DNA from 3 places in the Vibrio sp. SCSIO 43137 genome. Region 2 is predicted to be linked to each of the others. Evidence: predicted binding sites of a transcription regulator. Region 2 holds the regulator's gene; each other region holds the start of a gene.
What was found. Region 2 encodes MetJ, which represses methionine synthesis genes. Its sites were predicted from a motif close to TTAGACNTNTANANGTCTAA; they were not measured.
Positions count from the first base shown of each region.

Region 1 (10,323 bases), 740 kb from region 2:
AATACCAAATTTCTCTGCACAGTATGCCTGAGAGTCACGAAGAATAGTCGGAGTCAGAACAACGTTACCTGGCTTGTATACGCCGTGTACGTTACCGAAAGAAGCTGCGATAGTGAAACGCGGGCTTACTGCGTTCAGTTTCTCGTATGCGTACGCAACATCTTCAGGAGAAGTGTAAAGCTCAGAAGCGTCCATATCAGAGTTATCTACGCCATCTTCTTCACCACCAGTACAACCCAGTTCAATCTCAAGAGTCATGCCCATTTTCGCCATACGCTCAAGGTACTTAGCAGAAATTTCGATGTTCTCTTCCAGAGACTCTTCAGACAGGTCGATCATGTGAGAAGAGAAAAGAGGCTTACCAGTTTCAGCGAAGAACGCTTCACCAGCGTCTAGCAGGCCGTCGATCCAAGGAAGTAGTTTCTTAGCAGCGTGGTCAGTGTGAAGGATCACAGGTACACCGTAAGATTCAGCTACAGCGTGAACGTATTTAGCACCAGCTACAGCACCAAGGATTTGAGCACCCTGACCTTCTAGTTTAACGCCTTTACCAGCGAAGAAAGCAGCACCGCCGTTAGAGAACTGAACAATTACAGGAGCTTTTACTTTAGCTGCTGCTTCCAGTACACCGTTTACAGAATCTGTGTTTACACAGTTAACTGCAGGCAATGCAAAGTTGTTTTCTTTAGCAACTTCAAATACTTTTTGTACGTCATCACCAGAGATAACACCTGGTTTTACGAAATCGAAGATCTTAGACATGGAATGAGTCCTATTTTCTGTCGTTTTAAATTAATTCTTGCGAATCTTGCAAACGTTTGCTCCTTACGCAGGCCAAATTTTAGCAGTAAATCATCGACCCCAGCAAACGCAAAAGCGGGAATATTCATTCCCGCTTTATCAATAATTATGCTTTAGCACGCTCTTCAAGCATCGCTACTGCAGGAAGTACTTTACCTTCAACAAACTCAAGGAAAGCACCACCACCGGTAGAGATGTAAGAAACATCTGCTTTGATACCGAACTTGTCGATTGCAGCCAGCGTATCACCGCCACCAGCAACAGAGAAACCTTCAGAATCAGCAATCGCTTTAGAGATTGACTCTGTACCCGCTTCGAAGTTCTTAAACTCAAATACGCCTACAGGGCCGTTCCAAAGGATAGTTTTCGCATTCTTCAGAATTTCTGCCAGTTCAGCTGAGCTGTCAGGGCCAAGGTCGAAGATCATATCGTCATCTTGTACTTCAGAAACGTGTTTGATTTCTGCTTCAGCATTTTCATCAAACGCTTTTGCACAAGCAACGTCAGTAGCAACAGGAATTGCACACTCTTTCATTAGCTTCTTAGCAGTATCAACAAGGTCTGCTTCGTACAGTGATTTACCAACATTGTGGCCTGCAGCGGCAATAAAGGTGTTTGCGATACCACCACCAACAACCAGCTGGTCAGCAACTTTAGACAGAGACTCAAGTACAGTCAGCTTAGTAGATACTTTTGAACCACCAACGATAGCAACCATTGGACGTGCAGGCTTATCCATCGCTTTAGCAAGAGCTTCAAGCTCGTTTGCCAGAAGAGGACCAGCGCAAGCTACCGGAGCATTCATACCAACGCCGTGAGTTGACGCTTGTGCACGGTGAGCCGTACCGAATGCATCCATTACGAATACGTCACAAAGAGCGGCGTACTTCTTAGACAGCTCTTCGTCATTTTTCTTCTCGCCTTTGTTAAAGCGCACGTTTTCAAGAACAACCAGTTCACCAGTGTTCAGCTCAAGACCGTCAAGGTAGTCTTTTGCCAGCTTAACTTCGCAATCAAGAGCGTCATTAAGGTAGTTAACTACAGGTTGCAGAGAGAACTCTTCAGCATATTCACCTTCAGTCGGACGGCCAAGGTGAGAAGTAACCATTACTTTTGCACCAGCTTCTAAACAAAGCTTGATTGTTGGCAAAGAAGCCAGAATACGTGCATCAGAAGTTACTTTGCCTTCTTTTACAGGTACGTTTAGGTCAGCACGAATAAATACGCGTTTACCTGCCAGGTCCAGGTCAGTCATCTTGATTACAGACATGGTTTGTCCTCTCAATTAAATATAAAGTTTTTAAACAGCCCGGCCTCATGCCAGACATTAGAAATTCTTTAGCTGCTACCTAGGTGGGGATTGTGTAATTTAATTTCAAGACAAATTACACAATATTTCTAAACAACTTACTCACCAGGCATCATTACCAGTGCGGTATCCAGCATCCGGTTAGCGAAACCCCATTCGTTGTCGCACCAAACCAGCATTTTTACCAGATGACCGTTACTTACTCGGGTCTGCGTCCCATCAACAATTGCACTGTGTGGGTCGTGATTAAAATCAATCGAAACCAGAGGTAACTCAGTATAGTCAACAATGTCACGTAATGTACACTGAGATGCCTCTGTTATGGTTTGATTTACGTCATTAACTTTCACATTTGCCTTAATAGTGACGCTTAAATCGATAGCAGTGACGTTTACAGTGGGTACTCTAACGGAAATTGCTTCAAATTTGTTAGAAAATTTCGGAAATATTCTTTCAATTCCTTTATGCAACTTTGTATCGACAGGAATAATCGACTGACTGGCTGCCCGGGTTCGTCGTAAATCAGGGTGATAAGCATCGATCACCTGTTGATCGTTCATCGATGAATGAATAGTGGTAATAGACCCGGATTCAATACCAAAGGCTTCATCCAGCACCTTAATTACAGGAACAATACAGTTAGTAGTGCAAGAGCCGGCCGACACAATAGTATGTTCAGGCAGTAGGGTGTCATGATTAACACCGTAGATAATGGTGTTGTCGATATCATTGGCGCCGGGGTGGGAAAACAGCACTTTTTTAGCACCAGCGGCAATATGCATTAAACCATCTTCTCTGTTGCCGTATACACCGGTACAGTCGAAAACGATATCAACATCCAAATCGCGCCAAGGCAATAATTCAATTTCCGCCAGATGCAGAATGCGGATACTGTCGCACTCGCCGTTTTTATGATGAACAAACAGATGTTCCTGATCATTGGTAATTCGTTTTGAGAAACGGCCGTGGCTGGTATCGTATTGCAGCAGGTGTGCCATGGCATCTGGCTGAGCCAGTTCATTCACCGCCACAACCTGGATCTGGCTGCTTTTATCACTCTCATACAAGGCACGGAGTACATTTCTTCCTATCCGGCCAAAACCGTTAATTGCTATCTTGATCATCTGTTTACTTCACGTGTTACTTGCGGTTTCCGTGTCTGAACTAACGTTTCCGGAACTAAACCGCTTATTATTGATTGAAGGCCTACTTTATACCTATTGCCCAGAGTTGCAACTACACCATCAGAAACATCTGAAGATGCAGCCCTGCCAGCCTCAGAAACGGAAAAGGCCTGCCGGAGTTCACCGGCAGGCCTTTAAAGCGAATCAGTCAGGTGTAAGATTACGCCAGAACTTCTTTTGCTGTTTCTACTACGTTTTCAACGGTGAAGCCGAACATCTTGAACAGCTCGCCTGCCGGAGCAGATTCACCGAAGGTGCTCATACCGATTACACGGCCGTCGAAACCAACGTACTTGTACCAGTAGTCAGCAATACCCGCTTCTACCGCTACACGTGCAGTTACATCAGATGGCAGTACCGCTTCACGGTAAGCTGCGTCCTGCTTGTCAAACACGTCTGTTGCAGGCATAGAGACTACGCGTACCTTCTTACCTTCAGCTGTCAGTTGTGCCGCGGCTTCTGTTGCCAGTTCAACTTCTGAACCGGTAGCAATCAGGATTAGCTCAGGCTTGCCTTCACAATCTTTCAGTACGTAACCGCCTTTAGCGATATCAGCAACTTGTGCTGCGCTACGCTCTTGCTGTGCAAGGTTCTGACGAGAGAAAATCAGTGAGGTCGGACCGTCTTTACGCTCAATAGCAAACTTCCACGCTACCGCTGACTCTACCTGATCACACGGACGCCATGTGCTCATGTTCGGAGTCAGGCGAAGAGAAGAGACCTGCTCTACCGGCTGGTGAGTCGGGCCATCTTCACCCAGACCGATGGAGTCGTGAGTATAAACCTGAATGTTCTGAACCTTCATCAGAGCCGCCATACGCAGTGCGTTACGGGCATACTCCATAAACATCAGGAAGGTTGCACCGTAAGGTACAAAACCACCATGAAGGGCGATACCGTTCATGATAGCCGTCATACCGAACTCACGCACACCGTAGTGGATGTAGTTACCAGACGCATCTTCCGGAGTGATTGACTTAGAGCCAGACCACATGGTCAGGTTAGATGGTGCAAGGTCAGCAGAACCACCCATAAATTCTGGCAGCATCTTACCGAAGGCTTCCAGTGCGTTTTGCGACGCTTTACGTGAGGCAATGTTAGCCGGATTAGCCTGAAGGTCAGCGATGATTTGGTTCGCTTTCTCTTCCCACTCAGCCGGTAGGTCGCCGTTTACGCGACGTTTGAATTCTGCTGCAAGCTCTGGATATGCTGCTTCATAAGCTGCAAATTTCTCGTCCCACGCTGCTTCCTTAGCTGCGCCTGCTTCTTTCGCAGACCACTCTGCATAGATTTCCGCCGGAATTTCAAAAGGACCGTGCTCCCAACCTAACTCTTTACGTGTTGCTGCAATTTCTTCAGCGCCTAGTGGTGCACCGTGACAGTCGTGTGAACCGGACTTGTTCGGAGAACCAAAACCAATGATGGTCTTAGTACAGATTAGGGTTGGTTTGCCTGTCTCTGCTTTCGCTGCTTCAATCGCGGCGTTGATTGCTGCTGCATCGTGACCGTCTACTGCTGGGATTACGTGCCAGCCGTAAGCTTCAAAACGCTTAGGTGTGTCGTCAGAGAACCAGCCTTCCACTTCACCGTCGATTGAGATGCCGTTGTCATCCCAGAACGCGATTAGCTTGCCAAGACCAAGAGTACCCGCCAGAGAACACGCCTCGTGAGAGATACCTTCCATCAGACAGCCGTCACCCATAAACACGTAAGTGTTGTGGTCTACAATGTCATGGCCTTCTTTGTTGAACTGCTCAGCAAGGGATTTCTCAGCCAGCGCCATACCTACAGCGTTGGTGATACCCTGACCAAGAGGACCTGTAGTGGTCTCAACGCCAGGTGCATAACCGTACTCAGGGTGACCCGGAGTTTTAGAATGCAGCTGACGGAAGTTTTTCAGGTCATCAATAGATAGCTCATAACCAGTCAGGTGAAGCAGAGAGTAAATCAGCATTGAGCCGTGACCGTTAGACAGGATAAAGCGGTCGCGGTCAGCCCACTCAGGGTTTTGTGGGTTGTGGTTCATGTGGCCACGCCAAAGTACTTCAGCGATGTCCGCCATACCCATAGGGGCACCCGGGTGACCGGAGTTGGCTTGTTGTACACCATCCATGCTTAACGCGCGGATTGCATTAGCTAATTGTTTCTGAGACGACATGTCTGCTCCTGAATGAAATCGCAAATTCAAATTAAGGGAATTATGCTGAATGATTACCTGAATTTTCAGCGGCGCTATTCTCTCAGAGGAAAATTTCGACTGCAATCGATTTCCCCCTTTATTTTTAAGGCAGCCAAGCCTTCAGCAGTATTAGAAATGCGCCTGTTTATCTCTCCGCTACCCTAGAAACCCTCGCAAGATGTCATAAAAAAACTTGTAATTATCTGGTTAAAAACTAGAATAGACGTCTAGATGTAGAAACACCCAGCAGTGTGTTTCTGATTGATTAAATTTATAAAGAGATGCCAGAAGCATCTTTTTTACTTATAAATCCGGAGCTAACTTTATGGCTAAGCACCTGTTTACTTCTGAGTCTGTATCAGAAGGTCATCCAGACAAAATTGCAGACCAAATTTCTGATGCCGTTCTTGATGCCATCATTGCACAAGACCCTAAAGCTCGTGTTGCGTGTGAAACTTATGTAAAAACCGGCATGGTTATGGTCGGTGGTGAAATCACTACTTCTGCATGGGTTGATATCGAAGAGCTAACTCGTGAAACGGTTCGTGAAATCGGTTATGTACACTCTGACATGGGCTTTGATGCTGATTCATGTGCGGTACTGAATACCATTGGTAAGCAGTCTCCGGATATCAATCAGGGTGTAGACAGAGCAGACCCTAAAGAGCAGGGGGCTGGTGATCAGGGCATCATGTTTGGTTACGCGACAAACGAAACCGACGTACTAATGCCGGCGCCAATTACTTACTCTCACCTTCTGGTTCAGAAGCAGGCTGAAGTACGTAAAAACGGCACGCTTCCTTGGTTGCGCCCTGATGCAAAATCTCAGGTAACCTTCCAGTATGATCAGGGCAAAATTGTAGGTATCGACGCAGTGGTACTATCAACTCAGCACTGTGACTCAATCTCTACACCGGATCTTCGCGAAGCGGTAATGGAAGAGATCATCAAACCGGTACTACCTTCAGAGTGGCTGAACAAAGAGACTAACTTCTTTATCAACCCAACCGGTCGTTTCGTTATCGGTGGCCCAATGGGTGACTGTGGTCTGACTGGCCGTAAGATTATCGTAGACACCTACGGTGGCGCGGCACGTCACGGTGGTGGTGCTTTCTCTGGTAAAGATCCATCGAAAGTAGACCGTTCAGCAGCTTACGCAGCACGTTATGTTGCGAAAAACATTGTTGCTGCAGGTCTGGCTGATCGTTGTGAAATCCAGCTTTCTTACGCTATCGGTGTTGCCGATCCAACTTCTATCATGGTTGAAACGTTCGGTACTGAAAAAGTATCTCACGACATCATTATTGAAGCGGTACGTCAGTTCTTCGATCTGCGCCCATACGGTCTTCAGGAAATGCTTAACCTTCTTCAGCCTATCTACCAAAAGACAGCTGCATACGGCCACTTTGGTCGTGAAGAGTTCCCTTGGGAAGCAACAGATAAAGCCGCTCTGCTTAAAGAGTTCGCTGGTCTGTAACAGACAGTTCTTCAGAGCCTCCATCCGGAGGCTCTTTTATTTCCGCCTTATCTCTTCTCTATTTTTCTTTAGCTTTCATCAGCTTAAAAACTAAACTTTTCACCTTGTCAATTTGGCCTAAACTTAGCTGTAGATGTAAATAAAACTCAATTTTAAACTGGTAATCAGTTGCTACTGATAATTGAGTCATATTCGGGACGCTAAACACTCTGGAGGCCATATGCCTAATTCAACAACGCCAGACAAATTACATGGAAAGCACGATAAGCATCATCACCACAACGACTACGCACGAACCATCCCGTGCCACAAACTAGACACTATGGCGCCACTCAGGTGGGTCAGCATAGGTGTTAAAGATTTCTTCCAACTCCCTTCCATCACCCTCTTTTACGGTTTCTGTTTTATGATGGCAGCGGTTGCAGTGGTTCAGATAACCCAGTGGCAAGGCACTCACCTGATTGTGCTACCTAGTCTGGTGATATTTATGCTTCTGGGGCCTTTCCTTGCTCTTGGCCTGTACGATGCAAGCTGGCAGAGAGAGAAAGGTAACGACGCCAGCCTGCTTCATTCAATCAAAGCGATTAAGCGAAATACAACATCTCAGTGGGCCTTTGCTGTTCTCCTGACTGTGGCAATGATCTTCTGGATGCGCATAGCTGCTCTTCTGCACGTTCTGTATCCACAGGTAGAAGGAGCTCCGTTTGCAGATTTTGTACCCTTCCTGTTGATCAACGCAGCTATTGGTCTGGTGTTTGCTGTCGGCATATTCAGCTTGTCAGCTTTCTCCATTCCATTAATGATGGAAAGGCGTGTTGATATGATGACGGCTGTCTTTACCAGCTTTAATGCCGTTAAAGAAAATGTAGGGGCGATGATTATCTGGGGTCTTATCATCAGTGCCTGTACCCTGTTCGGATTTGTAACATACGGAGTCGGCATGCTATTTGTTATACCGGTTCTTGGTTACGCAACCTGGCACGGTTACAGGGAAACCATCTCCAGAAAAGATGTCTAGCTTGCTTTGAGAGCTGTCAGATTTATAATAAAGCCCCGAATTTCCGGGGCTTTTTTCAGGAGAGATAGTGGAAAACAGAGAGCTGGATTATCGTGCCCGCAAAGCACTCGCTGACTACATGTCCATTGCCAGATCCCATTTTAATCAGACCTTTCCCGTTCCCGCCCTTAACTACAAACTAAGAGGAAAGGCAGCCGGAAAAGCGTTGCTGCAACAGTGGGAAATCCGCCTGAACCCTGTGCTATTCAATGAAAACCCACAAGCTTTTCTTACGGAGGTTATTCCTCATGAGCTTGCCCACCTGATTACTTTTCAGCTATATGGCAGAGTGCGCCCGCACGGAACGGAATGGAAAAGCCTGATGCAGCAAGTATTTCAGTTGCCCGGAAATACAACCCACTCCCTGAATATTAGCTCTGTTCAGGGAAAAACCTTTGAATACCGTTGTGACTGTAGCAGCTACCCCCTGAGCATACGACGACATAATAAAGTTCAGTCCCGTCAGGCCAGCTACAGCTGCCGCAACTGTCAACAAACTCTCGCATTCACTGGCACCCAGCTAAGCTGAATAGAAGTAGTTGATCTTTTATATAAACAAAAGATCAACAGCAACTATCATTTTCCCGTTATATACCCTTGTTTTTTAGCCTGAAGGCATCCATGTTAGGGGAAGCTATAAACGCCTGATACAGGAATCCGTATTAATGCGAGTACCACGAATTTACCACCCTGATACCATTCAGGATGTTGGACTATTAACTCTCAGCGAAGACGCCAGCGGCCATGTTGGCAGAGTGCTGAGAATGAAGCCGGGACAAGAAGTTTTACTGTTTGATGGCAGCGGAGCAGAGTTCCCTGCGGTTATCAGTGAAGTGACAAAAAAGTCCGTGCAAGTCACTATCTCTGAGCGCATTGAAAGAAACAGCGAATCACCGCTGGATATTCATCTTGGTCAGGTTGTATCAAGGGGCGACAAAATGGAGTTCACCATTCAAAAGTCCGTTGAACTTGGTGTAAATACTATCACCCCTCTGATATCAGAGCGTTGCGGTGTAAAACTGGATGCCAAACGCTTTGAAAAGAAACTTCAGCAATGGCAGAAAATTGCGATTGCCGCCTGCGAACAGTGTGGCCGTAATATTGTTCCGCAGATCCGCCCGATTATGAAGCTGGAAGAGTGGTGTGGCGAACAAGACGATGCTCTGAAACTCAACCTTCACCCGAGAGCAAAATACTCAATTAACACCCTTCCTCAACCGATAAATAAAGTACGCCTGCTTATAGGCCCTGAAGGCGGCCTGTCTGTCGAAGAAATCACAATGACCGAAGAGTACCAGTTTGAAGAAACGCTGCTGGGGCCACGGGTATTAAGAACAGAAACAGCAGCACTTACCGCAATTACCGCATTACAAGTTCGCTTTGGCGATCTTGGCTAACAGGAGAAAAGAATGATCAAACTGGGCATTGTAATGGATCCTATTTCATCCATTAATATCAAAAAAGACTCTAGCTTTGCCATGATGCTTGAAGCACAAAAGCGTGGCTATGAAATCCACTATATGGAGATGAGCGATCTGCATCTGGATCAGGGTGAAGCCATTGCCGATACCAAAGTCGTGACCCTGAAAGAAGATCCTGCCGACTGGTATCAGTTCCAGTCCGAGCAAACTATTGCCCTGTCGGATCTGGATGTGGTGCTGATGAGAAAAGATCCTCCGTTTGATACAGAGTACATCTACGCCACTTATATTCTGGAAAGAGCAGAAGAGAAAGGCACACTAATCGTAAACAAACCTCAAAGCCTGAGAGACTGTAACGAGAAGCTATTTACCGCGTGGTTCCCTGAACTGACACCAACAACCATTGTGACCAGAAAAGCTGAAAAAATTAAAGCATTTCAGCAAGAGCATGGTGATGTGATCCTGAAGCCCCTTGACGGAATGGGCGGAGCATCTATTTTCAGGGTAAAACAGGGCGATCCTAACCTGTCTGTTATTATTGAAACGCTAACCAACCATGGCCAGAACTACGCTATGGCTCAAACCTTCGTGCCTGATATCAGCAACGGCGATAAGCGTATTTTAGTAGTAGACGGTGAACCTATGCCTTACTGCCTTGCCCGGATTCCGGCCAAAGGAGAAACCCGTGGCAATCTGGCAGCAGGCGGTACCGGTGAACCAAGGCCATTAAGTGCAACAGATATTCAGATAGCTGAGGCTGTAGCGCCTACACTTAAAGAAAAAGGGCTGATTTTCGTCGGACTGGATGTTATCGGCGATAAGTTAACTGAGATTAATGTCACCAGCCCGACCTGCATTCGTGAAATCGAAGCAGCTTTTGACGTATCCGTTACCG
Region 1 is NZ_CP116383.1:451,430-461,752, reverse strand. Features, by position in the region: gene fbaA (class II fructose-bisphosphate aldolase) at 1-762, opposite strand, end outside; gene PK654_RS02310 (phosphoglycerate kinase) at 908-2,071, opposite strand; gene epd (erythrose-4-phosphate dehydrogenase) at 2,209-3,234, opposite strand; gene tkt (transketolase) at 3,455-5,452, opposite strand; gene metK (methionine adenosyltransferase) at 5,799-6,950, shown strand; gene PK654_RS02290 (DUF2189 domain-containing protein) at 7,171-7,968, shown strand; gene PK654_RS02285 (SprT family zinc-dependent metalloprotease) at 8,036-8,536, shown strand; gene rsmE (16S rRNA (uracil(1498)-N(3))-methyltransferase) at 8,673-9,404, shown strand; gene gshB (glutathione synthase) at 9,417-10,323, shown strand, end outside.
Region 1: the regulator MetJ is predicted to act here: its motif matches at 5,693-5,712, upstream of metK (methionine adenosyltransferase).

Region 2 (10,323 bases):
CTGTTTTACAGCCCTGCCAAAGCCGAGCATTAACTGGTTTTTTCCTGCTTCCGTTAGCTGCCACTCCACAACAGAGGCAAAACTGGCCTGTTTGCCTTTCCTTAATGCACCGGGAAGGGCATTAGAGAACACTTCCCCTAACGGATGTTGATAGAACTGACTGCACCACACCAGCAACTGGTGCAGTTTGTCCGGCCATACCGGCTCAAAATCAAGAACAGATTTAATGGGTTTAAGTTTATCGAGGGGAAAGTCAGAGCTGTTAACCATGGCTGTGACAATACCCACCAGAGTCTGTCGTCCGAAAGGAACAGAAACCCTGCCTCCGATAACCGGAAACTGGTTCGCCTGAATTTTATAATCAAACGTTTTATCCAGTGGTACGGGCAGTGATACCTGTGCAATAGTCGGGCGCATAAACTTTAATCGGGAGCATGAGATAAAGAGGCGGTTAGTTTAGTTGAAGCGGGCTGAAAATACGAGATATGCTGATGTATCTGCCAAATAACGGTGTGCGGAGTACCATGCATGGCTTTATGCGTGTTTCTGTCCGCTGTCTGCCAAAGTGGCGTATATGGCACATGTGTTATTTAGTTGGTGAAAAAAAACTCAAATAGGTTGATCCCGACGCCGGTATTCTTTAATATACGCCGCCTTAATGGTGTGGTAAAAACCGCACTGATTTTTGAACACACGTGTGGTGTCCGGCTTAGAATCGGATAGCGACACGGCCTATATATGAGGTTTTCCCATGAAAGCAGGTATCCATCCTGAGTACAAAGCAGTTAAAGCAACTTGTTCTTGCGGCAACTCTTTCGAATTTAACTCTACTCTAGGTAAAGATTCTATCCACCTGGACGTATGTGACAAGTGCCACCCATTCTACACTGGTAAGCAGCGTATCGTTGATACTGGTGGTCGTGTTGATCGCTTCAACAAGCGTTTCGGTGCACTTTCAAGCAAAAAATAATAGCAATATTATTACCGAATGCAGAAAAGGACGCTCAGGCGTCCTTTTTTCGTTTCTGCCGTAAGAAAATTTTTCATCTATTTACTTTATTTCTATGAAGATTTAACAACTTCTACTAGAATTTGATCTCCCTACAATCTGTTTACACTCTCTGGAAATACACATTATGCCCGAAGACAATCCTCAAGAAGCATTTCGTCAAAAAGCACTTCAATATCACGCTCATCCGGTAGCGGGAAAGATCTCTGTAGAACTTACTAAGCCAGCTGATTCAGTCGAGGACTTAGCATTGGCCTATAGCCCGGGAGTGGCAGAGCCGGTGCGCGAAATTGCTCAGGATGTAAATAACGTTTATAAGTACACAGCTAAGGGAAATATGGTGGCTGTTATCTCTAACGGTACCGCTATTCTGGGATTGGGTAACCTGGGACCGATGGCATCCAAGCCGGTAATGGAAGGTAAGGCGCTGCTGTTCAAACGTTTTGCCGGGCTGGATTCAATTGATATTCAGGTAAAACACAGAACCATCGACGAGTTTGTTGATACGGTAGCAAATATTGCCGATACCTTTGGCGGTATTAATCTGGAAGATATTAAAGCGCCGGATTGCTTTGAGATTGAACGTCGTCTGATCGAGCGTTGTGATGTACCTGTGTTCCATGATGACCAACACGGTACTGCCATTGTGACTGCGGCGGGTATGCTCAATGCCATTGAACTACAAGGAAAGACACTTTGCGAGTCAACCATCGTCTGTCTGGGTGCCGGTGCAGCGGCAACTGCGTGTATGGAACTGCTGATTAAGTGTGGTGCACAGCGTGAAAAAATCTATATGCTGGATCGCAAAGGGGTGATTCATACCCGTCGTGAAGATCTGACTGAGCACAAGAAGCACTTTGCCAACAATACCGATAAGAGAACCCTTGAAGAGGTGATTTCCGGAGCTGACCTTTTCTTGGGTGTATCGGGACCAGACCTGCTGCCGGAAGAGGCGCTGGCACTGATGGCGGATAAGCCAGTTGTATTTGCCTGTTCAAACCCGGATCCAGAGATTAAACCTGAATTGGCGCATAAGGTGCGTGATGATCTTATTATGGGCACCGGTCGTTCAGACTATCCGAATCAGGTGAACAATGTTATCTGCTTCCCGTTCCTGTTCCGTGGTGCACTGGATGTCAGGGCGAGTGAAATTAATATTGAAATGAAACTGGCAGCCGTTGAAGCGATTCGCCAACTGGCCAAAGAGCCGGTGCCACAAGAAGTTAAACAAGCTGCCGGTGTAAAAGAGCTGGAGTTTGGTAAAGAGTATATTATTCCTAAGCCAATGGATCCGCGTCTGTTGCCTCGCGTGGCTAAAGCCGTTGCCATTGCCGCGGTTGAGTCCGGAGTCGCGCGGATTGATCTGCCGGAAAACTACATGGAATAAAGCCGTTCTGCTTTACAAAAAAAGGTCAGCCTGTGAGCTGACCTTTTTGCATTTTGTGGCTTAGACTTTACTCTTCGTCAAAGGCTTCGAACTCGATGCCCATCTCTGTCATCATAGTCTTAGCTTCAGTCGGTATATCGTCCGGGCGATCTTTTCTTAGATCTTCGTCAGTCGGAAGCGGCTGACCTGTATAGGCGTGCAGAAAGGCCTCGCACAGCAGTTCACTGTTTGTGGCATGGCGAAGGTTATTGATCTGGCGACGGGTACGTTCATCGGTTAATACCTTAAGAACCTTTAAAGGGATAGAGACAGTGATTTTTTTCACCTGCTCACTCTTTTTTCCATGTTCAGCATAAGGACTAATATAGTCGCCGTTCCAGTCTGCCATTGCGCACCTTTCATCAAAGAAATTAGTAATAAATAGTTATAGGTGGGGATTCTAGCGGGATTTACCGCCATAAGCAAAGATATATGGACGTCTAGAAGTATTGACGTCTGCTTTTCTTGTTAGTAAAGTGCTGTCTGTCAAATAAACTATAGTTATCTGGTAGCAGTAGCAAAGAGAAAGGAAGTTCATCTTATGACAAAACGGAAACCAGCGACGATTGCTGTTCGCACAGGCATTGAATCAGACACCCAGCACCACGCTGTCGTTCCGCCCATTTATCTGTCAACCAATTATAGTTTCCCCAGTTTCGGTGATGTTCCTAAATATGATTATACCCGTTCAGGAAATCCTAACCGCGGTTTGCTGGAACAAGCCCTTTATGAACTGGAATCCGGTAAGGGTGCGGTGGTCACCAACTGCGGTACCTCTGCATTGAACCTTTTGGTCTCTGCCTTTTTAGGGCCGGATGATCTGATAGTTGCTCCTCACGACTGCTATGGCGGTACTTATCGCCTGTTTAATACCAGAGCTCAGAAAGGTGATTTTCAGGTCGCCTTTGTCGACCAGTCTGATTCTGCCGCTTTATCTGAAGCACTAAGCAGAAAGCCGAAGCTGGTATTACTGGAAACCCCTTCTAATCCTCTTGTACGGGTAGTGGATATTGAAGCCATTTGTCAGCAAGCCCATCAGCTTGGTGCTCTTGTTGCGGTCGACAATACCTTTTTGACACCCATATACCAAAAGCCTCTTGAACTGGGCGCAGACTTTGTTATTCACTCTACCACTAAGTACATTAACGGTCATTCCGACGTTATCGGTGGTGTGGTGATAACGAAATCAGAGCAGCATGCCGAAGAGCTGGCGTGGTGGGGCAACTGCATTGGTGCAACGGGAACACCATTCGACAGCTATATGACTTTAAGGGGAGTCAGGACACTTGGCGCAAGAATGCGCATACATGAAGAGAGTTCACTGGCGATTCTTAGTTACCTTCATCAGCAGAAGCATGTAGCAACAATTTATCACCCCAGCCTGCCTGATCATCCGGGACACGCTATTGCCAAAAAGCAGCAAACGGGATTTGGTTCCATGCTCAGCTTTGAGTTCAATGGCTCATTTGAACAACTGAAAACCTTTGTCGGTGCCCTGAAACTTTTCTCTCTGGCGGAGTCTCTTGGTGGGGTTGAAAGCCTGATTTGCCACCCGGCATCAATGACCCATAGAGCGATGGGAGAGGCTGCACTGGAAGAAGCCGGTATTTCTCAGAATCTGCTTAGATTGTCCGTTGGTCTGGAAGACAGTGACGACTTAATTGATGACCTGAAACAGGCATTTGCTTCATTAGAGGGAGGTGAGTAATGAGCCACCTTCGTCAGTTACACAAGTTTGGTGGTAGCAGTCTGGCAGACCCGGAATGCTACCGCAGGGTAGTTACCATTCTGTCTGAGTATTCTGAACAAGACGACCTTATCGTAGTTTCAGCCGCAGGCGATACCACCAACCGGCTATATGAGTGGCTGGATGCCCTGAAAAAAGATGGCCGGATAGCCCATGAACTACTTACAGAACTGCGTCAGTTCCAGAGCGGGCTGATTGAGGCGCTGGTTACAGAGCCGCAAGCCTTGTTGCAACAGCTTAACAGTGAGATGGCAGCACTCGGTGAACTGATGGCGCCATTAACGGAGGCTCAGTCTGCCGATGTTCTTGGTCATGGTGAAGTGTGGTCGGCACGTCTTTTAACGGCTCTGTTAAATCAGAGTAGTCTCGATGCCGCCATGCTTGATTCAAGAAACTTACTGCGTGCAGAGCGGTGTACACAGCCGGAAGTCGATTTTTCCCGTTCACGTTCTCTTATCAGGCAGGAGTTGGTTCAGCACCAGCACAGAAGGCTGGTCATCACCGGTTTTATGGCGCGAAACTCACAAGAGGAGACCGTGCTACTGGGAAGAAACGGCTCAGATTACTCAGCTACGGTTATCGGAGCCTTGTCGGATGCGGCAAGAGTGACAATCTGGAGTGATGTTGACGGAGTTTATAGTGCTGACCCGCGTAAGGTGAACGACGCCTGTCTGTTGCCGCTGTTGCGTCTTGATGAAGCCAGTGAACTGGCAAGACTGGCAGCACCTGTACTGCATAGCAGAACACTTCAGCCCGTTGCCCAGAGTTCAATGAACCTTGACCTGAGATGCAGTTATCAGCCTGAGTCTGGTTCAACCCGCATTGAACGGGTTCTGGCATCAGGGAGAGGGGCGAAGATCATCACTTCTCTGGATGAAGTACTTATTATCGAGCTGGATCTTGGTCATGCTCATGATTTTGCAAGGGCGCAGGAGCATATATTGAATAGCCTTGCCCGGGCACAGCTTCAGCCTCTTGCCTTTAATACTCAGCCGGATCAGGGGGAAATTCAGCTTGCCTATACTGCAGAAGTGGCTGGCGGGGCGTTGGAATTTTTGCAGGATGCCGCTATTGACGGTGATATTCGCCTTAAAGAGGGCTACTCCCTTGTTGCAGCAGTGGGAGCCGGTGTCAGTAATAACCCGATCCATACCCACGGTTTCTATCAGCAACTGAAGAATGCACCTGTAGAGTTTATCTGTGAGGCGGAGTCCGGACTGAGCCTTGCCGCTGTATTAAGAAAAACCGATACCTGTCAACTGGTTCAGGGAATTCATACACAGCTGTTTCAGGCGCAAAAACGTGTGGGGCTGGTATTGTGCGGTAAAGGCAATATCGGTGCCAGCTGGCTGGAACTGTTTGCAGAGCAGAAAGCCGGACTGGAAAAACGTCGCGGAATGAGTTTTGACCTGATAGGGGTTGTTACCAGCCGCTCTTACTGCCTCAACTACGACGGTTTAGATCTCGCTACAATTACAGACCGGTATCATGATGAGGCGATTGAACACGGTGGCCATGAGTGGATAGAGAAGCTCTCCCATCAGCAGGAATACGATGAAATTATTGTATTGGATGTCACGGCCAGTAAAGAGATTTCACTGAAATATCCCGAGATAGCAGAAAAAGGTTTTCACCTTATCTCTGCCAATAAGGTTGCCGGCTCAGCCTCCGGTGAGTTTTATGACAGAGTTCAGAACGCCTTTAGCAAAACCGGCAGGCACTGGTTCTACAACGCAACTGTAGGAGCAGGGTTACCGGTAAACCATACCGTAAGAGATCTACATGAGAGTGGTGATGAGGTTCTGGCTTTATCGGGTATATTCTCCGGCACTCTTTCATGGCTGTTCCAGCAGTTTGACGGCAGTGTGCCTTTCAGTGAACTAATGGAACTGGCTTGGCAGCAGGGGCTGACAGAGCCGGATCCCCGCTCTGATCTTGATGGCTCTGATGTGATGAGAAAGCTGGTAATTCTGGCGCGTGAGTCAGGCCTTAAGATTGAGCCGGAGAACGTAAAAGTTGAATCACTGGTGCCTGAGGAGCTCAAAGAGCTCTCTCTGGATGAGTTCTTTGATCAGGGAGCTTTACTGAGCTCGATTCTGGCTGAACGTCTGGCGAAAGCACAGAAAGAGGAGAAGGTACTGCGTTACGTTGCCCGGCTGGAGAAGAATGGAGAGGCGACGGTAGGAATTGAAGCGCTGAACAGTGACCATGCATTGGCGAATCTGCTGCCGTGTGACAACATTTTCGCTATTGAAAGTGTCTGGTATAAGGACAATCCTCTGGTTATTCGCGGACCGGGCGCCGGAAGGGCAGTGACTGCCGGAGCGATTCAGTCAGACATCAACAGGCTTTCTGCCCTGTTCTGATGGTGTCACCTGCCGGCTTAAGCCGTTTTGAGCCGGCATTTCTATCGATAAGTTAACGCTTTTATCCTCTAATCTCTTCTACACTCTATTGTTGAACTAACCTTATATTCAACATGAACAAATCTCATGATCAATAGGTTGACAATGATCACAATTCAATTCATTCTACAGACATATGGACGTCTAAACGTCAATTGTCAGCCACTTAGAGTTTTAACTATCCGGTAAGGGAGTACGCCATGAGTTACACACATGCCAGCTATCTGGATGCACTGAATCAGAACATTGCAGAGCTAGGAAACATCAACGTCTCTTTTGAGTTTTTCCCTCCGAGCAGTGAGAAGATGGAAGAGACTCTGTGGAACTCAGTTCACCGCCTTAAAACCCTTCAGCCTAAGTTTGTCTCGGTAACCTATGGTGCTAACTCTGGCGAACGTGACCGGACCCATTCCATTATCAAAGAGATAAAAGATCAAACCGGGCTGGTGGCTGCCCCACATCTGACTTGCATTGATGCCAGCAGAGAAGAGCTTATCGATATTGCCGATGACTACTGGCAGAACGGAATTAAGAATATTGTTGCCCTGAGAGGGGATATTCCTCCGGGCGGTGGTAAACCTGAAATGTACGCTTCGGATCTGGTGATGCTGCTTAAAAAACAACATGACTTTGATATCTCTGTAGCGGCTTTTCCTGAAGTACATCCTGAAGCGAAAAGCGCACAGGCAGATCTGCTTAACCTGAAACGAAAAGTGGATGCCGGAGCTAACCGGGCAATCACCCAGTTCTTCTTTGATGTAGAAAGCTATCTGAGATTCAGGGATCGCTGTGTGTCTGCCGGAATTGATGTAGAGATTGTTCCGGGAATACTGCCAGTATCTAACTTTAAACAGGCGTCCCGCTTTGCCCAGACTAATCAGGTAAAAATTCCCGGCTGGATGGCACAGCAGTTTGAGGGTTTAGATGATGATCCTATGACGCGTCAGCTTCTGGGTGCCAGTCAGGCCATTGATATGGTGAGAATACTGAGTAGGGAAGGCGTAAAGGATTTTCACTTCTATACATTGAATCGTGCTGAGATGACTTACGCACTTTGCCATACACTAGGTGTAAGGCCTAGCTAATATACCCAAGTCACTTCAAGATGCTTTTTCAGCGAGAGTTTATTGGCTTCTGATCAAGGCACTGATTTGAAGCCATAGTCATTCTACAGAGAGAAATAACTGTTACGGAATAAAGCCTTTATACAACAGGCTCTATTCCGTAACCTTTAGAGGCTGGCGATTAGCCCATACTTACCAGTTCAGACTGAACTTCTTCTGCCCAGCTAACCCACGCTTCGCGTAAAACCATGTTACGACGAAGTGTTAGTCGCTCAAGACGGGCAGACTTATCCAACTGAGCCGGATTAGCATATTGGTTCGCCTCGATCTCTTTGTAGTGTTTGATGAGTTGCTTAGACTCTTCGATCAGTGCCGCAACCTGCTCTTTAAAAGAAGCCGTTGGTTCAATAGCACAAGCCATCAGCTTGGCACTGAACTCATCGCGGACTGTAGGTTGGGTTGTTGGCTGTTCAAACCACTCACCAAGCGCTTTTCTGCCACTTTCAGTAATGGAATAAACCTTACGATCCGGTTTACCTTCCTGAGGCTGCAGTACGCATGTGACCAGCTCATTTTGAGCCATTTTGTTTAGCTCTCTGTATACTTGCTGGTGGCTCGCCTTCCAGAAGTATCCGATGCTGTAAGAAAACTCTTTAGTTATGTCGTATCCGGTAGCATCACGAGTGCTAAGAACGGTTAGGATTACGTGTGGTAATGACATGTCTTAAATCCAATAAAAGTAAATTGTAAAACTTATTGTTTATCTGCATGTGTGCTTCTATGTCACTGATACGTTTGCAGTATAAACAGAACCAATCCAAATCTTTTCAGATGGTCATATCACCTTCACGTTAGCCGTTTATCACCTAGGGAGTGAAAGAGGTTTCCTCTTTCTGTTTCCGTGCTTTTATAAGTGTAGTCGAAATTATCAGCACGAAGGGGCATAAGCATATCATTAAATATGAGCATGAAAATGGCAGCTCGTGGCATTTTGTCTCAAAAAAGATAATAGCCTCACATAAGTGAGGCTATTTTGGTGTTTTATTCCTAATATAATGGATATATGTCCATTATGCAGAATAATTATCTAGCCGGTGTTGCGCATACCAGCTGCAATTCCGGCAATAGTTACCATAAGTGCTTCTTCCAGTTCCGCAGAAGCGGTCTCTGACTGACGGGTTCTGTACAACAGTTCAGCCTGAAGAATATTCATTGGCAGAACATAGACATTTCGCAGCTTGATGGACTCAAGTCCCCACGGGTTACTCTGCATCAGGTTCTCGTTGTTCTCCACATTCAGAACGGTCTTGATATCGCTCTGTAGCTGTTCTCTCAGCTTGTCGCCAAGGCGCCACAGAGATTTATCAGTCAGTCGCTGATCATAGTAACGGGAGATCTCAATGTTGGCTTTTGAGTAAACCATTTCAAGCATACCAAGACGGGTTGAGAAGAAAGGCCATTCACGGCACATCTCTTCCAGCAGGCTTTGGTGGCCTTTATCAATCGAGTACTGAATGGATTCACCCGCACCCAGCCAGGCAGGAAGTACCAGTCTGTTCTGGCTCCATGAGAAAATCCACGGGATTGCTCTCAGGCTCTCAACGCCACCCTTAGGGTTTCGTTTTGACGGACGGGAACCAAGAGGAAGTTTACCCAGCTCTTGTTCCGGCGTTGCTGCCCTGAAGTAAGGCACAAAATCCGGCTCTCCGCGTACCACATTCCTGTATGACTCACAGGAAACCTCAGAAAGCACTTCCATCAGATCACGCCACTCTTGTTTTGGCTCCGGTGGCGGCAGCAGGTTAGCTTCCAGAATAGCACTGGCGTAAAGGTTAAAGCTGTTTACCGCCACGTCTGGAAGGCCAAGCTTAAAGCGGATCATTTCACCCTGTTCAGTTACACGCAGGCCGCCTTTCAGGCTCTTCGGTGGCTGAGACAGTAGTGCGGCGTGAGCAGGAGCACCACCACGGCCAACAGTACCTCCACGGCCGTGGAACAGAGTCAGTTCGATACCGGCCTGTTCACACACTTCAACCAGAGATTCCATGGCACTGTACTGAGCCCAGCCTGCCGACATAACACCGGCATCTTTTGCTGAATCAGAGTAGCCAATCATCACCATCTGATGCCCCTGAATAAAGCCGCGGTACCAGTCTATAGCCAGTAGCTGCTTAATAACCGCTTCAGAGTTATTCAAATCATCAAGGGTTTCAAACAGCGGACATACATCCATACGGAAACGACATCCGGACTCTTGCAGTATCAGGTGTACTGCCAGAACATCGGACGCTGTCTTAGCCATAGAGATAACATAAGAACCAAAGGCCTCACGGGATTGACCGGCAATTGTCCTACAGGTGTCTAAAACCTCCTGAACCTGTTCAGAAGGTTGCCAGTCACGCGGAAGAAGCGGACGTTTTGAACCTAGTTCTTTCACTAAGAAGGCAATTTTGTCCTGTTCGCTCCAGTGGTTGTAGTCACCGATACCCAGATAGCGGGTAAGCTCTGAGAGTACGTCAGCATGACGGGGACTCTCCTGACGGATATCCAGACGCACTAAGTGAACACCGAAGGCTTTAACGCGACGAAGAGTATCCAGCAATGAGCCGTCAGCGATGACACCCATACCACATTCATGCAGAGACTTATAACAAGCGTGCAGAGGAAGCCAC
Region 2 is NZ_CP116383.1:3,080,787-3,091,109, reverse strand. Features, by position in the region: gene priA (primosomal protein N') at 1-417, opposite strand, end outside; gene rpmE (50S ribosomal protein L31) at 752-970, shown strand; gene PK654_RS14490 (malic enzyme-like NAD(P)-binding protein) at 1,137-2,396, shown strand; gene metJ (met regulon transcriptional regulator MetJ) at 2,464-2,784, opposite strand; gene PK654_RS14480 (O-succinylhomoserine (thiol)-lyase) at 2,977-4,143, shown strand; gene PK654_RS14475 (bifunctional aspartate kinase/homoserine dehydrogenase II) at 4,143-6,548, shown strand; gene metF (methylenetetrahydrofolate reductase) at 6,788-7,672, shown strand; gene PK654_RS14465 (PadR family transcriptional regulator) at 7,833-8,372, opposite strand; gene ppc (phosphoenolpyruvate carboxylase) at 8,739-10,323, opposite strand, start outside.

Region 3 (10,323 bases), 530 kb from region 2:
GTAAGCTTGTTCTGATATTCTGTTTTATCTTGCATTGTGCTGTTCCTTTTATGATTTCGCTGCATCCAGCCCCTGTTGCCAGAAGGCGATTTCCATTCGTGTTGCGGTGCGGAATATGTCGCAAAGCCTGCGCCCTTGTTCACTGTCCGCATCTATTGCTCTTAACCGGTTATTTAGTTGATGTATGCTGGTTTCTGCGCCCGACTGAAACTCCTGCCCGCTATACATATCTATCCAGCTTTGATAAGGGTTATTGTCACGGCAGGTCTGTTTATCTGAAGCCAGTTGCGCTCCTATCTCGGCATAGCCGATAGAGCACGGAGCCAGTGCCACATAGAGGTCGGTCAGATCGCCGCTCATTCCTGTGTCCAGCACATAACGGGTGTAAGCAACGGTGCCGAACGCTTCTGCTTCCTGCTCCATCTCCTGTTCCGTTATCCCCAGCTTTTCGCAGTAGCTGACATGATGGGCTATCTCTTCACTGAGCAGTGCCTGCAAAGGAGCAAGGCTCATGCGCATCTCCTCAAGAGATTGAGTTTTATAGATGGCCAGTGCAAATGCCCGCGAATACTGCTTCAGAAACAGAAAATCCTGCTTCAGGTAATGAAGATAGGCTTGCTGGCAGAGCTCCCCGCCCGCCAGTTGCCTGACAAACTTATGTTGGGTATACGCCTGCCATTCAGGCAGACAAGCTTGTATTAAGTCCTGATGATTCAATTTGATTTCCCCGGTTACAGTGACGGCAGAAGAGATTTTGAATCTGGCTTAGAGTCAATAATCTTGTGCTCAAACATAAACTGGGTGAAGGCGTCGTATCTTTTCAGGTCGATGGCCGATGGTCTCAGGGCAAAGCGGGTAAGGGTGTCCTTCCACGCTCTGTGGTTAAGATCGTTGTTCAGTGTGTCCGGAGAGTAAGCGATAAACTCCTGCCAGGATTGCTCAGGATGATTGACGATATACGTGGTTGCCTGCTCTAGTGCAGTATTAAACTTGGCAATGGCTTCAGCATCGTAGTTTTTACCATTGGCGACTACCACAAGTTCATCATAAGAAGGAACACCGTGCTCTTCAGGGAAGAATGCCTTGGACTTGTAGCCTTCAATGGCTAGCTGGTTTGTTTCAAAGTTTCTGAAACCACCCCAGATAGCATCAACTTTACCTGATGCCAGAGAAGAGGAGAGTGCCCAGCCTACATTGATTATCTCTACATCTTTGTACTCCAGCCCGGCGGAGCTAAGCATGGTTCCAATAGTGGCTTCTTCGTTACCCGCGATAGCGATTCCCACTTTTTTTCCCTTCAGATCCGCCAGCGAGTTAATCTTGCCGTTATCCAGCACCATAAGGGTGTTCAGAGGAGTAGAGATCAGTGTCGATGCACGCACTAGCGGCAAGCCAGCTGCGGCATCAATGGTCAGGCTGGTCTGGTAAGAGATAGCTAAGTCAACTTTATCAGCAGCTACCAGTTTAGCCGGCAGGCTTGGATCAGCCGGCTCCTGAACGTTAATTTCTAAGCCTTGCTGAGCAAAGTAGCCTTTTTGCTGGGCGATAACGATAGGGCCATGGTTAGGGTTTACAAACCAGTCCAGCATCAGGGTTAGGGATTTTTCCTCTGCCAGAGAGGGCAGGGAAAGTCCGGCAGCAATCAGGCCGATAAGGCCTCTTTTTAGCCGTGCTTTAACAGACACTGAGTGGCTGAAATTCGTTTTCATATGGTATTCCTTTTGTTGTTTTTTATTTAGATTCAGAGCTGCCATGGGATAGCTCTTTTAAGTAATCGATCGGTGAAAAAATAGAGGGCGATAGAGAAGCTGGCCAACAGCAGCAGTGCGGCAAACATCTCATCAATCATCATGCGGGCGTTGGCTTGTAACATCAGGTATCCCAGACCTTCACTGGAACCGACCCACTCGCCGACTACCGCACCTATAGGAGCAACCACCACAGCAACCCGGATACCGGATGCGAGAGCAGGCAGTGCGGCTGGTAACCTGATATAGCGCAGTTGTTGCCACTTAGAGGCGGACATGGTTCTGGCCAGATCCAGATAGCCGGACGGCGTAGAGCGTAAACCGTCGTAGCAGCAGGTGGTCACGGGAAAGAAGATGATTAAAGCCGCCATTACTACTTTTGAGGCGATACCGTAGCCGAGCCAGAGCATCAGTACCGGTGCAATGGCAAATACAGGGATGGCCTGACTGGCAATCAGCAGCGGAAGCAACCAGCGTTTTACCGGCTTAAACAGCAACATCTGTAAGGCAAAAAACAGCCCGCAAGTTAGCCCGAGAGCTAAACCAAGCAGTATCTCTTTTGCTGTCACCAGTGTATGTGCCAGCAAAACGTCGTATCTCTGGTATAGCTTGCTAAGCACGGCTGCCGGAGAGGGCAGAATAAAAGCAGGCAGCTCAAGCAACGTGACAATTAACTGCCAGACAATAAGTAACACTATTACGGTTGTTATCAGATGAAATCCGCGCTTACTGCTTTTAGTAGCAGCCAGATAAGCAGATGATTGTTGTGTTTGCTTTTTACGTTTTTGAGTGTGTGTCAGCTCAGACATAGTCTTTCTCCAGCGTCTGAATAATCTCCTGCTGCGCAACAGCAAGAGAGGCATCCATATTTCGCGGGATAGCGCCCTGAGGTGAAGGGAGCTTAACTGCGCTGGCCGGCTGGCCGGTCATAATATAGATATGGTTACCGAGCCTGAGTGCTTCCTGTGGATCATGGGTGATCAGGATTACTGTCTTATTTTTCAGCAGGCGTGCAGAGAGGTTTTGCAGCTTATAGCGTGTCACTGCATCTAATGCTGAGAAGGGCTCATCCATCAGAATAACAGGCTTATCCTGCATCAGGGTTCTTGCCAAAGCTGCCCTCTGTCGCATTCCGCCGGAGAGTTGATGAGGAAGTTTTTCTGCGTGCTCTGACAGGCCAACAGCGTCAATCAGTGACAGGGCTTTTTGCTTCGCTAGTTGAGCATCGTCAGGTGTAGTGAATATCAGGCTAAGGCAGACATTATCTATCACCGACAGCCACGGCATCAGCAAATCCTGCTGCGCCATATAAGCAACCTGGCTGCTGTTTTCCGAATGCCAGATAACATCACCGCAGAAGTTCACTTTGTCAGATAACAGTCCGGCCAGATATCGCAGCAGGCTGGACTTGCCACAGCCACTTCTGCCCAGAATACAGTTCCATTGCCCCTGAAAGATCTGCATATCCAGTTTGCTGAATACCGGATATTGGCTGTCGGCATAGCTTAGTTCTGCCCGGCGGATATCAATCTGCACAGGATTGATCATGGTGCGGCTATCCATTGTTCTGGCTGGCAAAAAAGTGATGTACCGGCCCGTGACCCTGGCCGATATTGAGTTGGTCGGCGTGGGCTATGGCCTGTGATATGTACTCTTTACCTGACTGAACGGCCTGTTGCAGTGACTGGCCTTGTGCCAGGTAACTGGCGATAGCCGACGAAAGGGTACAACCGGTGCCATGAGTGTTTTGGGTGTTTATTCGTTTTTGGCTAAGGCGGCTAACTGTATTGGCTTGTATCAGTAGATCTGTACTATCTGATTCGTTCTCAAGGTGGCCACCTTTTAGCAGGACTGAGCGGGTATCAAGTTCTCTGAGTTTGTCCGTCAGAGTTCTCATTTCTGCTTCTGTCTGAGGCAGGGGCGAACCGGTAAGTGCTGCTGCTTCGGGAAGGTTAGGGGTAATCACTGATGCCAGTGGTAATAGTTCTGACTTAAGAGTTTCAATAGCCGATTGCTGAAGAAGTAGATCTCCGCTGGTGGCCACCATAACAGGGTCTAGCACCAGATGTTGTGGCTGGTACTGTCTTAGCTTTGCTGCCACTGCGCAGATTACTTCAGAATCAGCCAGCATACCTACTTTGACAGCAGAGATTGCCAGATCGGAAAAAACCGAATCTAATTGCTGAGAGACAAAGTCTGCATCAACGGGATAAATGCCGTCTACTCCAAGGGTATTTTGCGCTGTCAGAGCAGTAATAACAGAACAGGCATAACTTCCGGTGGCTGAAATGGCTTTAATATCGGCCTGAATACCGGCACCGCCGCCGCTGTCAGAGCCTGCAATTGTGAGAACAATGGGTGTGGAGTGATTCGCTGTCATAGTCTTTTCCTAAACATGGACGTATAGGAAAAACAGCTGCCTGAAAACGGAGAATGCTTAAGAGATCAAAGCATGGTCAGATGAGGCATCGCTATTAGTTCCCTACGTCAGTATTAACTGCATCAGGTTCAACGGGTCCCATTTTACTGGTCTCAGCTTGGGGCTTTTACTCTGGGTAAAAACCTTAGCTCCCCGACTAATATCTAGAATTTGTTCGCCACGCAGTGTAGCAAATCCAACTTTGAACGCAAGCTATGGTTTTAACCCGCGTTTAGTACAGAAATGAAAAAAGCCGGGTTAGCGGCTTTTTTCATTATGGGCGGTTACTGTAAAAGGAGGAGATTACCAGCCTTTAACTACGCCGCCTTTAAAGATGTCAGATGCCGCGTTATAAACATCTTCAGTCTGGTATGCCTTAACAAAATTCTGTACGTTTTCAGCATTAACATTCTCTTCGCGGGCAACGATCAGGTTTACATACGGAGACTCTTTATCTTCAACAAAGATACCGTCTTTCTGAGGAGTCAGGTCAATGCTGCTTGCGTAAGTTGTGTTGATGATAGACAGAGCCACGTCGTCAAGAGAACGTGGAAGCTGAGCGGCATCCAGTTCAACAATAGTGATGTTTTTCGGGTTTTCTACGATATCACGAACGGTACCCTGCAGGCCGACATTGTCACGTAGCTTAATCAGACCTTGTTGCTCAAGAAGCAAAAGAGCACGGCCAAGGTTTGTCGGATCATTTGGTACTGAGATACGTGCGTCGTTAGCGATTTCATCAACAGATTTAACCTGCTTAGAGTAACCGGCAATCGGATAGACAAAAGAGTTACCTGCGATTGACAGCTTGTAGCCACGGTCAACAATTTGCTGATCAAGGTATGGCTTGTGCTGGAATGCGTTGATATCAACTGAGCCATCATCCAGTGCAGCATTCGGTGTAACATAGTCTGTGAAAGTCACCAGCTCAACATCCAGGTTGTACTTCTCTTTTGCTACTTTAGCGGCAATCTCAGCAACCTGTGCTTCGGCACCAGCCATGACACCTACTTTGATTTTACTTGTGTCAGCTTGTTTCTCTCCGCAACCGGCAAGGATAAGGGCGGAAGCGGCGGTGGTTACGGCCAGTAGTTTCTTAAGGCTAAATTTCATCTTGATATCTCCTGTATAATTTTGAGCTGTTTTATCTCGTCTGTAGCAACAGCTTTGGTTTATCTGTGGTCTACCCGGCGAACAACGGCATCGCCAAGTGATTGAATAATTTGAACTAAAATAATAAGCATCACCACGGTGACGGCCATAATCACCACGTCATAACGGTGGAAGCCATAGCGGATAGCAACGTCTCCCAGACCACCACCACCAACGGTACCGGCCATAGCGGAATAGCTGACAAGGGTTACTAGCGTGATAGTTACCGAGTTCACTATGGTTGGTAGTGCTTCCGGCAGTAATACCTTGGTAATAATCTGAGTTGGCGTTGCTCCCATAGACTGCGCTGCCTCTACAAGACCAGACGGAACTTCCAGTAATGCGCCTTCAATCAGGCGGGCTACAAAAGGAATCGCACCGATAGTGAGGGGAACAATGGCGGCAGTTGTGCCGATAAAAGTACCCACCAACAGCTTAGTTACCGGAATAATGGCAACCATAAGAACCAGAAATGGTACAGAGCGGCCGACATTGACAATGGCACCCAGAGAAGCGTTCAGCTTAGGGTTTTCCGCAAGACCACCTTTTTTGCTGATATGCAGAATCACGCCAAGAGGAATACCAATGGCAAAGCCAACCAGACCGGAAACCGCTACCATATAGAGGGTTTCTCCTGTCGCGCCCAAAAGAAGTTTGCTGTTCAGGCTCAGCCATTCAGTGATTGTATTAATGGACATAACCCAGTACCTCTACTTTAACTTTGTGCTGCTTAAGGAAGTCGATTGCTGCCTGATCGTCTTTTTCACTACCAAACAGTTCTGCCACCATCATGCCGAACTTAACTCCGCCGGCGTAATCGAGATCAGAGCTCAGTATGCTGATATCGATATTGAATTTTCTGGAAATCTGGCTGACCAGAGGGGCGTCCACGGTTTCGCCGGTAAACTCAAGGCGTACAAGAGGGTAGCTTCCTTCACTCCTTTCTTGTTGTAGCCGCTCTCTGTAGTCTTCCGGAATGGAGAGATCCAGAGTTGAGCGGATAAATTGATGAGCCAGCTCTGTTTTAGGGTGGGCAAAAATTTCACCGACCGTGCCTTTCTCAACCAGTTCACCGTTACCGATAATGGCAACCTGATGACAAATGCTTTTCACCACATCCATTTCGTGGGTGATAAGTAAGATTGTGATGTTCAGTTTGCGGTTGATCTCTTTCAGCAGCTGCAGAATTGACTGAGTTGTTGCCGGGTCGAGGGCGCTGGTGGCTTCATCACAAAGCAGTACTTTAGGATCTGAAGCAAGAGCCCTTGCAATAGCGACTCGCTGTTTCTGGCCGCCACTCAGGTTTGCCGGATAGCTCTCTTTCTTGTCCGCCAGACCAACCAGAGAGAGAAGTTCAGTAACTTTTTGTTCAATGGCTTGTTTTGCCTGACCTGCTAATTCAAGGGGCAGGGCGACGTTGTCAAAAACCGTACGGGATGAAAGCAGGTTGAAGTGCTGAAAAATCATGCCGATATTGCGTCTGGCCTGACAAAGCTCTGATTGAGACAGAGTGGTCAGATCAACACCATCAACTATAACCTGACCGGAAGTTGGCGCTTCCAGCATGTTCACACAGCGGATCAGAGTGCTCTTGCCTGCACCGGATGAACCGATAACACCAAAGATCTGTCCCTGTGGAATGGTCAGGTTGATCTCTTTCAGAGCATTTATCGCTTTGTCGCCCTGATAGAAAACCTTGTTAACTTTGTTGATCTCAATCATTTGTTAAACCTGTTTTGCTAAACAATAGAATAAAATTTTGAACTTCGTCTCACTTGATAGGAGATGCTATTGTCTGTTCCGGATTCTGTCAATAGATATTTTTACGTCTAGACGTCTAAATGTATATATTTCTATATAGCTATTTGAAATGAGCTATGTTTTTGAGATCTTTCATTGGAAAAATAGTTATTTGGCTCTGGTTGATATGTGCTCAATAGCGGTGTTTGCGTAGTGCTATAAAAAGCAAAGCGTGTAATAATTACCGCTTAAATCCAACCCGGGGAAAGAGCCTTGAACAAACCTGCTGTATTTTTAGATCGTGATGGTGTTATTAATGTCGATCACGGTTATGTCCATGATGAGCACGACTTCGAATTTATTGAGGGCGTATTTGAAGCGACCAAAAAACTGAAGGAAATGGGCTATCTGTTGGTGTTGGTTACTAACCAGTCTGGTGTCGCCAGAGGCATGTTTAGTGAAGAACGCTTTCTTTCTCTTACTGAGTGGATGGACTGGAACTTTATCGATAACGGCGTAGAGTTTGACGGAATTTACTACTGCCTGCATCACGCTGAACACGGTATTGGTGAGTATAAGCAGGAGTGTAACTGCCGTAAGCCTAAACCGGGAATGTTTATCTCTGCCCGAGATTTCCTGAAAATTGATATGCAAAACTCAGTGATGGTCGGCGATAAGGCAGAAGATATGATGGCTGCTGAAGCGGCCGGAGTCGGTACTAAAATTCTGGTCAGAACAGGCAAACCGGTAACGGAGAAGGGTGAACAGCTGGCGACTACTGTGCTAAACAGTATTGCTGATGTACCTGATTATATTGCCGCAAGTCGTTAACTTTTGCCTATTATCTTCACTTTATAGCTGAACTGACAGTATGGATAAGAAACTCACCATTCATGATATAGCAAGGCTGGCCGGGGTCGGGAAGTCGACGGTGTCCAGGGTGCTGACTAATGACCCTAAGGTAAAACCTGAAACCCGTGAAAAGGTAGAGAAGGTGATTAGTGAGTCGGGCTATGTGCCTTCTAAATCTGCCCAGTCTATGCGTGGCGGCAGTCAGAAGGTGATTGGTGTGATTATCTCCCGTCTTGATTCGCCTTCAGAAAACCGTGCCGTCAGCAGTATTCTCGATTGCCTCTATTCTGCCGGTTATGATGTGGTGATTATGGAGAGCCAGTTCAACGCTGACAAAACCAATGAGCACCTGAATGTCCTGAAAAAACGCAATGTTGATGGCGTGATAGTGTTCGGTTTTACCGGCTGTGATACGGAAAGTTTGCTGAGCTGGAAAGACCGTATGGTGGTGATTGCCATGCCGATGCAGGGGGTCTCGTCCATTAACTATGATAACGCCGGTGTTATCGAAAAATCTTTAAACCATCTCCGTCAGAAAGAGATTAATCGTATCGCCTATATTGGTGTTGACCCTCAGGATAAAACCACGGGCGAGGCTCGTCTGAATGCTTATCTGGCCTGGTGTAAAGTCAATCAGGTAGAAGCCAATTATCAGACCGGCCAGTTAAGTCATGAAAGCGGCTATGCCCTTGTTGAAAAGGTACTTAGTACTGATGTTCAGGCTATTGCCTGTGCCAGTGACACACTCGCTCTAGGTGTCATTAAGCGCCTGCAGGAGTTAGGGCGTGAAGATGTACTTGTAACTGGTGTCGGTGGTAATTCAATGCTCTCTTTCCTGTTCCCCAACACTTACAGTGTTGATCCCGGTTACCAGCAGGCGGGCTATACCGCGGCTAACTTGTTGATTAAGCAGCTGTCCGGCGAATCTGAAGAGCAGCATTTAACCCAGCAACCAGTCAGTTAACCTAAGCAAAATTCCCTTAAATTAATCCGTTGTTTTTAATTGTTTTATCAAAAATGCTGTGATCTTGTTCAATTAATGGGACTGTTCCCATTTCTGTGTTTGTTTATTTAGTGCATTATAATAACAGTTTTTGGGACTGTTCCCATTTTAATGCCATCTAAGTTGGATGGTGTAAACTTAAATTTAGGAGCTATTGACCTTTCCCGAATGTGAAAGGTAAGCAGCCCCTAGCAATAACGGGTGAGAATTATGAGTAAGATTGCAAAACAAGACATTGCACGTCTTATTGAGCTGGTCGGTGGAAAAGATAATATCGCTAGTGTCAGTCACTGTCTGACACGTCTGCGTTTTGTTCTGAACGATACTGATGCAGCTGATGTTAAAGCGTTAGAAAAACTGAGCTTAGTAAAAGGTTGCTTTACTAATGCCGGTCAGTTTCAGGTAGTAATCGGTACAGAAGTAGATGAAGTTTATAAACTTCTTATCGAAATGGCAGAGAAAAAATCTGCTTCAAAAGATGAAGCAAAACAAGCTGCCCGTCAGAACATGAACATTCTGGAAAGAGGCATCTCCCATTTAGCCGAAATTTTTGTTCCTCTTCTTCCTGCCATCATTACCGGTGGTCTGATCCTCGGTTTCCGTAACGTTATCGGCGATATCAGAATGTTTGACGGCCAGACACTGACTCAAATCAGTCAGTTCTGGGCAACAGTTCACTCCTTCCTGTGGCTGATCGGTGAAGCGATCTTCTTCTTCCTGCCGGTGGGTGTTTGCTGGTCTACGGTTAAGAAACTTGGCGGTACGCCGATTCTGGGTATCACGCTAGGTGTCACTCTGGTTTCTCCTCAGCTGATGAACGCTTATATGATTGGTAAACAGGTTCCTGAAGCGTGGGACTTCGGCCTGTTTGTCATTGAGAAAGTGGGTTATCAGGCTCAGGTTATTCCGGCTATGTTAGCGGGTGTTGCGTTGGCATTTATTGAAACCAACCTGAAGCGTATTGTACCTTCTTACCTGTATCTGGTTGTTGTACCTTTCGTTTCTATCATTGTTTCCGTTGTTCTTGCCCACGCACTGATTGGTCCTTTCGGCCGTGTAATCGGTGATGGCGTTGCATTCGCTGCTAAAGCGGCAATGACAGGTGAGTTCGCTATTCTTGGTGCTATGGTGTTTGGTTTCTTCTACGCTCCTCTGGTTATTACCGGTGTTCACCACACAACTAACGCCGTTGACCTTCAGCTTATGCAGGAACTGGGTGGTACACCAATCTGGCCTCTGATTGCTCTGTCAAACATTGCTCAGGCATCAGCTGTCGTTGGTATCATCATCATTAGCCGTAAAGAAGGCGAGCGCGACATCTCTGTTCCGGCTGCTATCTCAGCTTACCTTGGTGTAACAGAGCCTGCTATGTACGGTATTAACCTCAAGTATAAGTTCCCTATGCTAAG
Region 3 is NZ_CP116383.1:2,554,564-2,564,886, reverse strand. Features, by position in the region: partial or broken gene thiM (hydroxyethylthiazole kinase) at 1-35, opposite strand, end outside; gene tenA (thiaminase II) at 49-717, opposite strand; gene PK654_RS12020 (ABC transporter substrate-binding protein) at 732-1,709, opposite strand; gene PK654_RS12015 (ABC transporter permease) at 1,742-2,497, opposite strand; gene PK654_RS12010 (ABC transporter ATP-binding protein) at 2,550-3,296, opposite strand; gene thiD (bifunctional hydroxymethylpyrimidine kinase/phosphomethylpyrimidine kinase) at 3,304-4,128, opposite strand; TPP riboswitch at 4,211-4,333, opposite strand; gene PK654_RS12000 (MetQ/NlpA family lipoprotein) at 4,471-5,280, opposite strand; gene PK654_RS11995 (methionine ABC transporter permease) at 5,340-6,017, opposite strand; gene metN (methionine ABC transporter ATP-binding protein MetN) at 6,007-7,041, opposite strand; gene gmhB (D-glycero-beta-D-manno-heptose 1,7-bisphosphate 7-phosphatase) at 7,333-7,890, shown strand; gene treR (trehalose operon repressor TreR) at 7,931-8,875, shown strand; gene treB (PTS trehalose transporter subunit IIBC) at 9,125-10,323, shown strand, end outside.
Region 3: the regulator MetJ is predicted to act here: its motif matches at 7,141-7,160, upstream of metN (methionine ABC transporter ATP-binding protein MetN).